Regions from separate parts of the Desulfurobacterium crinifex genome, predicted to be linked through region 2. Evidence: riboswitches for the same ligand, from Rfam matches in the RefSeq annotation. Region 2 holds a riboswitch; the other holds the start of a gene.
What was found. A riboswitch is a leader RNA that binds a small molecule or an ion and turns the genes downstream of it on or off. The one in region 2 is predicted to bind cobalamin.
Positions count from the first base shown of each region.

Region 1 (5,572 bases), 190 kb from region 2:
ATTCTAACGGCAGTTCTTACAGCTTCTTCCAGTTCCTCATCGTTCTCTATGTTTGCAAGATTTATTGAGAGGAGGTTACAGGTGTGAACAAGTCCCGGTTCTTCAACTTCACTGATAACCTTTCCATCCTTCATGTAGGTCTTGAAGCTTTTAGATGGCTTAAAGTTTGAGAAGCTCTCCATACAGAGATTTCCATTTCCAATATAGCCGTCGTGCTTGAGAGGGTTTAGTCTGTTTGCAGTATCCTTGAAAAATATATAGGGGAGACCTGTGGCAACCTGAGTTTTCAGAATCTCTTTCAGGAGCTCTTTGGCTCTTACTTTCTTTTTCAGCTTCAGTTTAGAGCTCTCGTTTTCAATCTGCATGTAAGCCTTCTCAAACTCATCTCCCCAGAGTTCATAGAGCTTAAATCCGAACTTCTTTTCGACTTCATAAGGATCAACAAGAAGCCAATCCTGGTCGTACTTAACCCTCTCCATGAAAAGATCTGGAATGACCACCTGTGGGAAAATGTCGAAAGCTTTTCTTCTCAGATCACCATTCTCTGTCTTTAGTTCAAGAAAATCGAAGATATCGAGATGCCAGACGTCAAGGGCAACGGTAACGGCACCAGCTCTTTTGCCTTCCTGGTTTACCGCTACGGCTATATCGTTCAGGATTCTTATCCATGGAACAACACCACCACTTGCGCCGAAGACCTTTTTAATCCAGGAGCCCTGAGCTCTGATTCTTGAGAGATTAACCCCAACACCTCCAGCTCTCTTTGATATCTGGGCAACCTGGTTTGCTGTGTACATAATTGAATCAAGGTTATCATCCATCGCTGTAATGAAACAGGAGGAGAGGTTTCCATTTGGACGTCTGAGGTTAATGAGGATTGGCGTTGCAAGGGAGAGCTTCTTTCCAGCAATCAGGTCATAGAATCTTTTAGCAGTTTTGAGTCTTGTTTCTTTCGGTTCATTTTTTGCGAGCATGAGAGCAATGGACATGTACATTTCCTGAGGAAGTTCAATCGGGAAGTCCTCATATATACAGAGATAGCGCTTGGCAAGGAGATTTGCTCCTGCATAGTCGTAGAGAAAGTCATACTCAAGTTTTAGATAGTCTCCAGCCTCAATGAGCTCTTCTTCTGAGTAACTTTTAAGAATTTCGTCAGTATAAAGTCCCTTTTCTACAAGATCTTTTACAACCTTTAAATACTCTTTACCACCACCAACGTAAGCGAGTTTTGAAGTTCCCCTTCTGATAGAGACTTCTTTGTAGAGGTTAAAGATAAAGAGCCTTCCGGCAAGTATTCTCCAGTCTGGTTCTTCTGGAGTTGTGAGTTGGAGAGCTGTATTCACAACGGATTCATGAATCTGTCTGGTTGTAATTCCATCAAAGAAGTGAAGTTTGAGCTTTGCCTCCAGTTTTAGGGTGTTTATGTTTAGTCCTTTCGCTGCCCAGTTTATGACCTTCCTTATCTTTTCTATGTTAAGAGGTTCTCTAACACCTTTTCTCTTAACGACAGTGATCTTTTTCATCTCTCCTCCAGATTGGATATGGGTTCCTGCTTCAATAGTAAATTTTAGACATGTAAGGGGATAGTAGATGGATCCTACTTACTGGCAGTGCTGTTACCACTTAAATTTTCTGTCTCTGGTTTCTTTTAAAAACAAGAATTTTATTAAACATTTCATATTGGAATTGTTAGTCCTTTCAAGTAATCTACATACTTAAAGGGGGAGACACAGATTCCGTTACATCCCCCTACAAAATTTTGTAGAGATATTCAACATTTGTGGAACTGGATTGAAGATTGTAGTCTGAAAGGTAGGGAAATAGTTCCTTTACGCCTTTGTTTACCTTTATGACTACCCTTTTCCGCGCAACTCTCTCTGCCTCTTTTAGAGTTTCTAAGGAAACAAAATCCTTTACGGCCACCTCTCTAAAAGGGGCCATAACATCACAGTGCCATTTTGGTTTTATGAACATTGGAGAGAAGTAAACGACATCAAATGATTTGTCTGGCTGGTTTTTTAGGAATTCATAGTTATCTGCATTGGTGGGCTTAATCAACTTAAAAGCAAATTCCGCAACTTTGAGTTTCCCTTCCGGTTTGTATCTTTCAAGCCCCCTTCTTACTATCTCGTAGATCACAGGATCCTTTTCAACTCCTAAAATTTCCCTCTTTGAAACAAAAGCTGCAAGTAGAGCATCCTGGGCAAGTCCAAGGTTGCAGTCAAGTACCGTTTCTCCTTCCTTCAGATCCATTGCCTCAATCATTGCTTCATGGCCTGTTGCAATGTAATTGAGGAGCCTTATCTTAAAAAGACCTGGATGGAAGAAGAGTTTTTTACCGGAGAGAGTATGGAGTGTGAGATTTAAATCCTTTCCAACAACGAGAACATTCTTTTCGAATTCTTTCTTTATCGACTCGATGGTTCTGTGGCGTCTTTTGACATAGGTGGTGTTAAACTTTTCGGCGAGCCGTTTTGCTTCTTCTATCATTTCGGGAGTTGGTTTTCTATCGGTTGTAATGACAGCTTCCATGAATTCTCCTATTGGGCTATGAGATCTGGTCTTTTTCTTTCAAGGTACTTCTGTGTATAGGAGCATAGAGGATAGATTTTGTAGCCGTTATCTTCAGCATACTCAACAAGTTTTGCAGAAAGCTTTCCAGCTATTCCTTTACCCCTCTGACTTTCCGGAACGTAAGTTGTGCTGACAACAATAACCTTCTTCTTTTCTTCAATTCCAAAGGTAATAAAGGCTTCATCGCCGTTTTCAAACTCCATGTAAATTTTCCCGTCGGTAACCTTTATCTTCATTGCTACCTCCGATTTCCATTACTGCAAATTGTATAACAAGAAATTTGCCAAAAATTCCAAAATTCCTAAAATTGACCTCGTCACGGGTGAACGGGAAGTCCGGTGAAAGTCCGGCGCTGTCCTCGCAACCGTGAGCAGGGAGATTGCTGGGCTTTAACCACTGGAGAGTGTGGGTGAGAAGCTCCCTTTCCGGGAAGGTTAAAGCCTGTTTAAGCCCTGCGAGCCGGGAGACCGGCCCGTGATGGGTAGGTGAAATACCTGCCCCTTCGCGTCCTGCGGGGGTTCGGGGCGCGGGAAAGAAGAGGGGATTCCTTTTTCTTTTCCCGCCTTAGAGCTTCCTGCAGGTGTTTAAAACAAAACACCGCAGGAGGTAGAGAAATGAAAACGTACGCTTACGGTTTCCCCAGACTGGGGAAACAGAGAGAGTTCAAAAGGCTCATTGAAGGGTACTGGAGCCAGAGAGTAACAGAAGAAGAGCTCCTAACCGGCATCAAGGAGCTCAATAAAAAGAGGGAGGAGACGTACAGAAAGTACGTGGATGCTCACCCTCAGGGTGAAATGACCCTCTACGATCCAATGCTGGACGTTGCGCTCCTCTTTGGAGTCTACGAGACAGAGACTCTTGAGGAGTACTTCAACCTCTGTAGGGGTAAGAATGCCCTTGAGATGACAAAGTGGTTTAACACAAACTACCACTACTTAGTTCCAGACTTTGAAGGAAAAAAGCCTGAATTCAAAGTCTCAAAACCGGTCTGGGACAGACACGAAGGAGCAACGGAGAACGTTCACCTCATAGCTCCGTTTACGTTCCTCAAGCTATCCAAGAATCTTCCAGAAGAGTCTTTTGGAGAGGCTCTAAAGGAACTTACAGAAAAGTTTGTCCAGTACATAAACGAAAGAGGTTTTAAGTCTGTTCACCTTGAGGATCCAGCTCTTGTTATGGAATTAGCAGATGAAGAGTGGAAGCTGTTAGAAGAGGCTTACAAGGCTTTTGAGAACGCCAATGCTGAAATAAATCTCTTTACCTACTACGATAGCGTTGACAACCTCCAGAAACTTTTTGACCTTCCAGTTTCTGGTATTGGTGTTGACCTTGTTCACGACAGGGGTGAGAATCTCGCACAGCTTAAAGAGATTGACCCTAAAGGGAAAAGACTTTTTGCTGGTGTTGTTGACGGCAGAAATGTCTGGAGGAATGACCTCTTTAAGATAGCTGAACTGATTAAGGAGCTTTCAGAGAAGTTTGATGTCGTCATAACAAATGCTGCACCGCTATTCCATCTTCCTGTAAGCCTTGCAGGAGCAACGCTTCCAGAAGAACTCCTAAAGAAAGTAGCTTTCGCAGAAGAAAAACTGAAGGAGCTCCAGTTAATTTCTCAAGTTCTTTCAGGAGATGAAGAAGAGGCAAGAAAGTGGATTTCTGGAATCGGAAGCTCCTTTGGAGAGATTCCATCTGTTAGAGAGCGGGTTAAGAACCTGAGAGAAGAGGACTTTATCAGAAAGCCGGAATATAAAGAGAGAATCAAGAAACAGCAGGAAGTTCTCAACCTGCCTCTCTTCCCGACAACAACAATTGGAAGTTTTCCACAGACAGAGGAAGTTAGAAGGGTAAGGCTTCTCTACAGGAAGGGAAGACTTTCTGAGGAAGACTATAAAACGTTTATTAGGGGAGAGATTGCAAAAGCTATTCGGATTCAGGAAGACCTTGACCTTGATGTCTTTGTCCACGGTGAGTTTGAAAGGACAGACATGGTTGAGTTCTTTGCCGAAAAGATGAAGGGAATTGCGACAACCGGAAATGGCTGGATAATCTCCTATGGAACCAGGTGTTATCGTCCACCTATCATCTACGGAGACGTTGAAAGAGACGGAAAGATGACAATTGATGAGATAACTTTTGCTCAAAGCTTAACAGAAAAACCTGTCAAGGGGATGCTTACAGGTCCTGTGACAATCATCGCCTGGAGTTTTGTGCGGGAAGACATTCCAACATCAGAAGTTGCCTATCAGATAGCACTTGCTCTTAAAGACGAGATAAAGGATTACGAAGAGGCTGGAATTAAGATTGTTCAGATTGATGAACCGGCCATCAGGGAAAAAGCTCCAATCAAGAAGAGAAACTGGGAGGAGTACTTCGACTGGGCTATTAAGTCATTCAGACTCTGCCACTCTTCAGTTAAACCTGAAACACAGATTCATACTCACATGTGCTATTCTGAGTTTGGAGAGATAATAGATTACATAATAGACATGGACTTTGATGTGATTTCGATCGAGGCATCAAGGTCAAAAGGTGATATCATAGAAACATTCGAGAAGGTAAACTTTGATAGACAGATAGGGCTTGGAATCTGGGATATTCACTCCCCTTATGTTCCAGTTTCTGAGGAGATGATAGAGATTGTAGAAAGAGCTTTAAGGGTTATTACAAAAGAGAACTTCTGGATCAACCCCGATTGTGGTCTCAAGACCAGGAGATGGGAAGAGGTGATTCCAGCTCTCAAGAATATGTTAACTGTTGCCAATGGATTGAGGGAGGCCTGATGGGGGTCTCCCCCTTCCTCGATGTTGATATTCCGGTTACCTTCAGAGATCACCCTGGTATTCAGTCTGCTGTTCTCTACACAGAAATAGATCTTTGTAACCTTAACTGTTACCAGTGTCACAACCGTCATGCATATAGCGAGAAAAAGGAAAAGATAACCTATCAGAAGTTAGAAGAAAAACTTTCAATGCTTAAACTCCTTGGAGTAGAATTGATA
Region 1 covers NZ_BAAHXO010000004.1:781,809-787,380, forward strand. Annotated here, with positions in the region: gene ACYQ3A_RS06095 (ribonucleoside-diphosphate reductase subunit alpha) at 1-1,523, opposite strand, end outside; gene ACYQ3A_RS06100 (class I SAM-dependent methyltransferase) at 1,750-2,532, opposite strand; gene ACYQ3A_RS06105 (GNAT family N-acetyltransferase) at 2,541-2,810, opposite strand; cobalamin riboswitch at 2,878-3,064, shown strand; gene metE (5-methyltetrahydropteroyltriglutamate--homocysteine S-methyltransferase) at 3,189-5,354, shown strand; gene ACYQ3A_RS06115 (radical SAM protein) at 5,354-5,572, shown strand, end outside.
Region 1: another riboswitch for cobalamin. It lies ahead of metE (5-methyltetrahydropteroyltriglutamate--homocysteine S-methyltransferase); the one in region 2 lies ahead of ACYQ3A_RS05105 (helical backbone metal receptor).

Region 2 (5,572 bases):
AAGAAAACTTTGCTTTATTCTTAGATAAATTAAGACCAACAGTATAACTATTTTCTGGTCTTCTAAGAACAAAGTTTTCATCTCCTCTTGCTGAAAGATGTGTATAACTTCCTGTTAAAGTCAAGAAGTTTAAAGGCTTCCACGAAAGTTTTGTTTCTGTACCTTCTGTTTTACCAGAAGCATTGATAAACTTAAAGTTTGTATAATCCCAAACAACACTTGAAAAAATATTATTTTTGAAATAAGAAATAGATAAATCTAAGTTATAAGGCAGTTTTTGATGTAAACCAACAATCCATCCTTCAGATTCGTCAGGAACCAAAGAAAGATTTCCAAACAAAGTATTGTACATTTGATAAAGTGTTGGAGCCTTAAAACCAGTTCCGTATTGTCCTTTAAAAGTAGTGCTTGTAGGTAGGAATGTATAGGCAGTAGAAATTTTGTATGTAGTTTTATTTCCAAATTTGCTATGAAAATCTCTCCTCAAAGCTATCGTTGTATGTATTCCGTAATAGTCAGAATGAATTTCTCCAAATATAGATTTAGCATGGACGGAAGGACTACCAGTGAAAGGTATTTCAGCCTTTTCTTGTTTATAACTTACACCACTAGTTAAAAAAAGTTTCTGGTTTACATAGTAAGTGGGCTGTAAGGTGAAATATCTTGTAATTCCCACATAACTGCCATAACTATATTCTCTATTTTCTTTGTTATTCCCGAACTTCGTGGAGAGCACAAGATTATCGCCTAAGATAGCATCAACGTTAAGATTGGTAAAGAAGTTGTCATAAGTTGTATACGTATTCTCATCGAGAGCTCCATTGTCATACTCTACTTTCCCTCCCTTAACTTTGAAATTACCGCTAATCTTCAAATAATCAGTAAGATTCCAGCCGTAGCTTATCCAACCTGTTCTATAGTTATATCCATCGTTATCAGCTTCATAACGAGAAGTATTTTTCTCATTAGTAGCGCTAAAGCCGTTGGTTTTGAAATTCTCAAAAGCAAAAGAGAAATAACCATCCTTTAACTTGAGTGCAGAATAAATGTTTTCCTTAAAGGTTTTATACTTTCCACCTTCAAATCCAAACTTAAATTCATTTTCCTTAGGTTTTTTAGTAATAATGTTAATTACACCAGCAATTGCCTCAGAACCGTAAAGAGCTCCTTGAGCTCCTTTAAGAACTTCTATTCTCTCAACATTGTCTAAGTCTATATAAGCGAAATTCGCCTGAGTATCCATTAAACTTGGATCATTTATTGGTACCCCATCAATCATAACCATAATGTGCTTTGTCGGAAGCCCTAGCATGTAAACGCTATATGGAGATTGTCCTGGTCCACCTGCCGGGCTAACATGCACCCCCGCAACATACTTCAAAACATCTGCAATGCTTGTAAATCCATACTTTTTAATTTCTTCCTGAGTAATGATATCTACGTCATCACCAACATGCTCCACAGGAACTTCTACCCTTGTAGCCGTTACCTGTACTTCTGGTACTTCCTCAGCAGAAGCTCCAGAAACCAGAAGCAGAGAAAGCACAAGCAGCTTTTTTCTCACCCTTTACCTCCTGTGTATGGTTTTATGAAAATTTCATTTTGAGATTTCAGAATCCTTAGCTTTGTGTCAAAGAGAAGTTCAACATTCTCAAGAAACTCCTCCTTTCCACCAGAAAAGAAAAGCCTTCCGTTTTTCAAACCTATAAATCGATCTGCAACATCAAGGAGGAAGTTGAGATCATGAGCGGTAATAATCACAATCTTCTTTCTCTCTTTTAGCTCCTTTAGTATCTCTGCCAAAAATGGAAGAACCTCAACATCTAAGAAAGCTCCAGGTTCATCAAATAGATAAACGTCAGGATCGATAAGAAGAAGCCTTGCTATGAGAACCTTTACTCTCTCTCCACCGCTGAGGGTAGAGAAAATTCGATCTTTCAGATGGGAGATATTCAGTTTTTTTAGATAAGTCTCAACCTTTTCAATATCCTCATCAGCCAAAGAAGGAAAAAATCCTTTTAATGGAACCAATGAAGATAGTAAAAATTCAAAAACTGTATAAGGAAAAGAAATTTCCAGTATCTGTGGAAGATAGTTGACTTTTAAAACCCTTTTCCTGATGGACAACTTTTTCAGATCTTCACCATCAAGAAGCACAAAACCAGAATAGTTCAAAAATCCACCAATACACTTGAGAAGTGTTGTTTTTCCAGAACCGTTTTTACCTGCAAGACCTATAACCGATCCTCTCTCTACTCTAAAAGAAATATCCTTTAGAATTTCTCTATAAAAAAGATTCTTAGCCTCTAACAATGGAATACCTCCAGACAATATAAAGAAAAGTTGGAACGCCAATAATGGAGGTAATTACCCCAACAGGCAGAACTATCGGTGAAAGAACGTTCTTCGCCAATCCTTGAGAAAAAACAAGAATGCTTCCTCCAAGGATAAAGGAAAGAGGCAAAAGCTCCCTCTGGATTCTAAATCCCAGAAACCTGACAGCATGAGGAATTACAATTCCAACAAAACCGATTATTCCTGTTTTCGCGACAAACACAGAAACGAAAGCAGAAATGACCAAAATGTAGAGAATCTTTTCCCTTTCGTGAGAAATACCAGAAAAATAGGAAAGCTCATCCCCAAGACTTAAGGCATCAAGCCGGAAAGCAACTGGCAGGAAGATTAGAAGGGAAAGAAGAGCAATCAATAGATACCCAAAAGCTTCTCTAATATCAAGAGAGGGAATGTAACCAAGAGAAAAAAAGAGAGCATCCTGAACAGAATAGAACGGAATCACTGCAAAGAAGAAAAGTATAAGTGCCGAAAAAAAAGCGTTGATTCCCACTCCAAAAAGGAGAATCTTAAGGTTCTCTTTCAAGAAAAGAGCCGCTATAAAGATGAGCAGAACCGTGAAAAGCCCTCCAATCAAAGCTCCGAACTCAATACTTATTCCTTTCCAAGCTCCAATTGTTGCACCGAGAGCCCCCCCAGCAGAAACCCCGAGGATATAGGGATCTGCCAGAGGGTTTCGGAAGACTCCCTGGAAAACCCCCCCTCCCACTCCAAGGAGCCCTCCAACGGCAAAGGATAAAAGAAGTTCTGGAAGTCTTATATCAAGCAAAATCGTTCTGTTAAATTCTGGAAGTTCCCAGAAAAGAGAAAAGAAAAAACTCCCCAAGACAACGATTATGACAATCATCCATTTAACTATTTTCTGCAAACCTTATCCTCCACTTCTCTGAGACCGATCAGAATTCTGGGACCTGGATGAAGCAGATTATCAGGCGTAACAGAAACATTCTTTATAGAAAACTTCTTTAGAAATTCCCGTGCACCTTTAAGTTTTTCTCCCTTAAGAGATAAAATCGCCAGATCAGGCTTATTCATAACAACAAACTCATTTGATATAACCCCAAACGAGACATCAGGAATGACATTTGCTCCACTCAGGCTGAAAGCCTCTCCAATAAAACTTTTACTACCAGCTACATAAAGCGGCTGGTAGGAAATAATTACAAGTAGTCTTTTTCCATCCAGACAAAATGAAAGCTTCTTTGCTTCACGCTTTAAAGCAATTTCAAACTCTTTTTTCTTCTCTTCTCCATTACTGGAAAGAAGATCACCGATGACTCTTATGGCATTTTCAACATCCTCTAAGGAAACAAACCTTAAAACGCGAACTTTAATTCCAAGATTTTTCAGTTTCTTAAGAACTTTTTCAGGAGTAAGGTTTGAAGCTATTACAAGATCAGGATGAAGAGAGTAAATTTTTTCTAAGTCGGGATTTACAATACCCCCAACCTTTATTTTCTTTCTGACATCTTCAGGATGATCACAGAAAACGGTAACGCCTATTAACTTATCACCAGCCCCAACATAATAGATAATCTCTGTTATTGCTGGAGATAGAGAAACGACCCTATCGTAAGAGTAAGCCGGTAAAAAAGTAAAAAGAATCCCTACAATAACAAAGAAAACTCTCACTCTTCCTCCTTGCCCTGAACCCCCGCAGGGCAAAAGACATTCTCGCGCAGGCCGGTCTCCCGGCTCACAGGGTTAAACAGGCTTTAACCTTCCCAGAGAGGGAGCTCTCACCCACACTCTCCAGTGGTTAAAGCCCATTATTTGTTCCCTGCTCACGGTTGCGGGGACAGCGCCGGACTTTCACCGGACTTCCCGTTCACCTGCGCAAGGGAGATTATACTAATTTACAGGTCTTTTCAGGTAAAATAACATTTACTTTAAATCTATGTTCTTGGAGAGAGCAGAAAATGTCAAAATTTCAATTTGCAAGGATAGATAGACTTCCTCCATACGTTTTTGCTGTTGTAAACGATCTCAAGACAAAGATGAGACGTGCAGGAGAAGATATAGTTGACCTTGGAATGGGGAACCCTGATCTTCCCACACCCCAGCACATAGTTGATAAACTCTGTGAAGCTGCTCAAAATCCTAAGAACCACAGGTACTCTCAGACCAAAGGACTCTACAAGCTAAGGGAAGCTCTATCACTCTGGTATAAGAGAAAGTACAACGTTGATCTTGACCCAGAAACAGAGGTTATAACAACTATCGGTTCAAAAGAAGGGCTTGCTCACCTTGCCCTTACTCTTATAAATCCCGGAGACGTTGCGATTGTTCCAAGTCCCGCTTATCCTATTCATCCCTATTCGATAATCATCGCAGGCGGAGACGTTAGATCTGTTCCTCTGATTCCAGGAGAGGAAGATGGATTCCTCGACTCCATCATCAAAGCCTACAAAGAAAGCTGGCCAAGACCAAAGCTTTTAATCCTCAACTTCCCTCACAATCCAACAACTGCCTGTGTTGACCTCTCTTTTTTTGAAAAAATCGTTGACTTTGCGAGAGACAACAACCTGATTGTCATTCAGGATTTAGCTTACGCTGAAATAGCTTTCGACGAATACGTTCCTCCAAGCATCCTCCAGGTAAAAGGTGCAAAAGAGGTTGCAGTTGAGTTCTACTCTCTCTCAAAGACCTATTCGATGGCAGGCTGGAGGGTCGGATTTGCGGCAGGGAACAAAGAAATAATCCACGCCCTCTACAGGATGAAAAGCTACCTCGACTACGGAATGTTCCAGCCAATTCAGATAGCTGCAATCATTGCTCTGAAAGGGGATCAGTCCTGTGTTGAGGAGTACAGAAAGATTTACGAGAAAAGAAGGGATGTCCTTGTTGAAGGTTTAAATAGAATCGGCTGGAAGGTGGAAAAACCAAAAGCCACAATGTTTGTCTGGGCTGAAATTCCTAAGGAATTCCAATCCATGGGCTCCTTGGAATTTGCAAAGATGCTCCTTTTGGATGGTAAAGTTGCCGTCTCCCCAGGAATAGGATTTGGAGAGTACGGAGATAAGTATGTAAGATTTGCCCTTGTTGAGAACGAACTCCGAATCAAACAAGCTGTCAGAGGAATAAAGAGAGCCTTCGAGAAATACGGACTGAGGAAGATAAACGTTTAAGAGGAGAGAATGGATAGTCTAAAAGTTGGAATAATCGGCTGTGGAACGGTCGGTGGAGGCGTTGTAAAGCTCCTAATAGAGAATAAAGAGAT
Region 2 covers NZ_BAAHXO010000004.1:595,227-600,798, reverse strand. Annotated here, with positions in the region: gene ACYQ3A_RS05120 (TonB-dependent receptor plug domain-containing protein) at 1-1,564, opposite strand, end outside; gene ACYQ3A_RS05115 (ABC transporter ATP-binding protein) at 1,561-2,313, opposite strand; gene ACYQ3A_RS05110 (FecCD family ABC transporter permease) at 2,300-3,220, opposite strand; gene ACYQ3A_RS05105 (helical backbone metal receptor) at 3,208-3,984, opposite strand; cobalamin riboswitch at 4,017-4,203, opposite strand; gene ACYQ3A_RS05100 (aminotransferase class I/II-fold pyridoxal phosphate-dependent enzyme) at 4,272-5,480, shown strand; gene ACYQ3A_RS05095 (homoserine dehydrogenase) at 5,490-5,572, shown strand, end outside.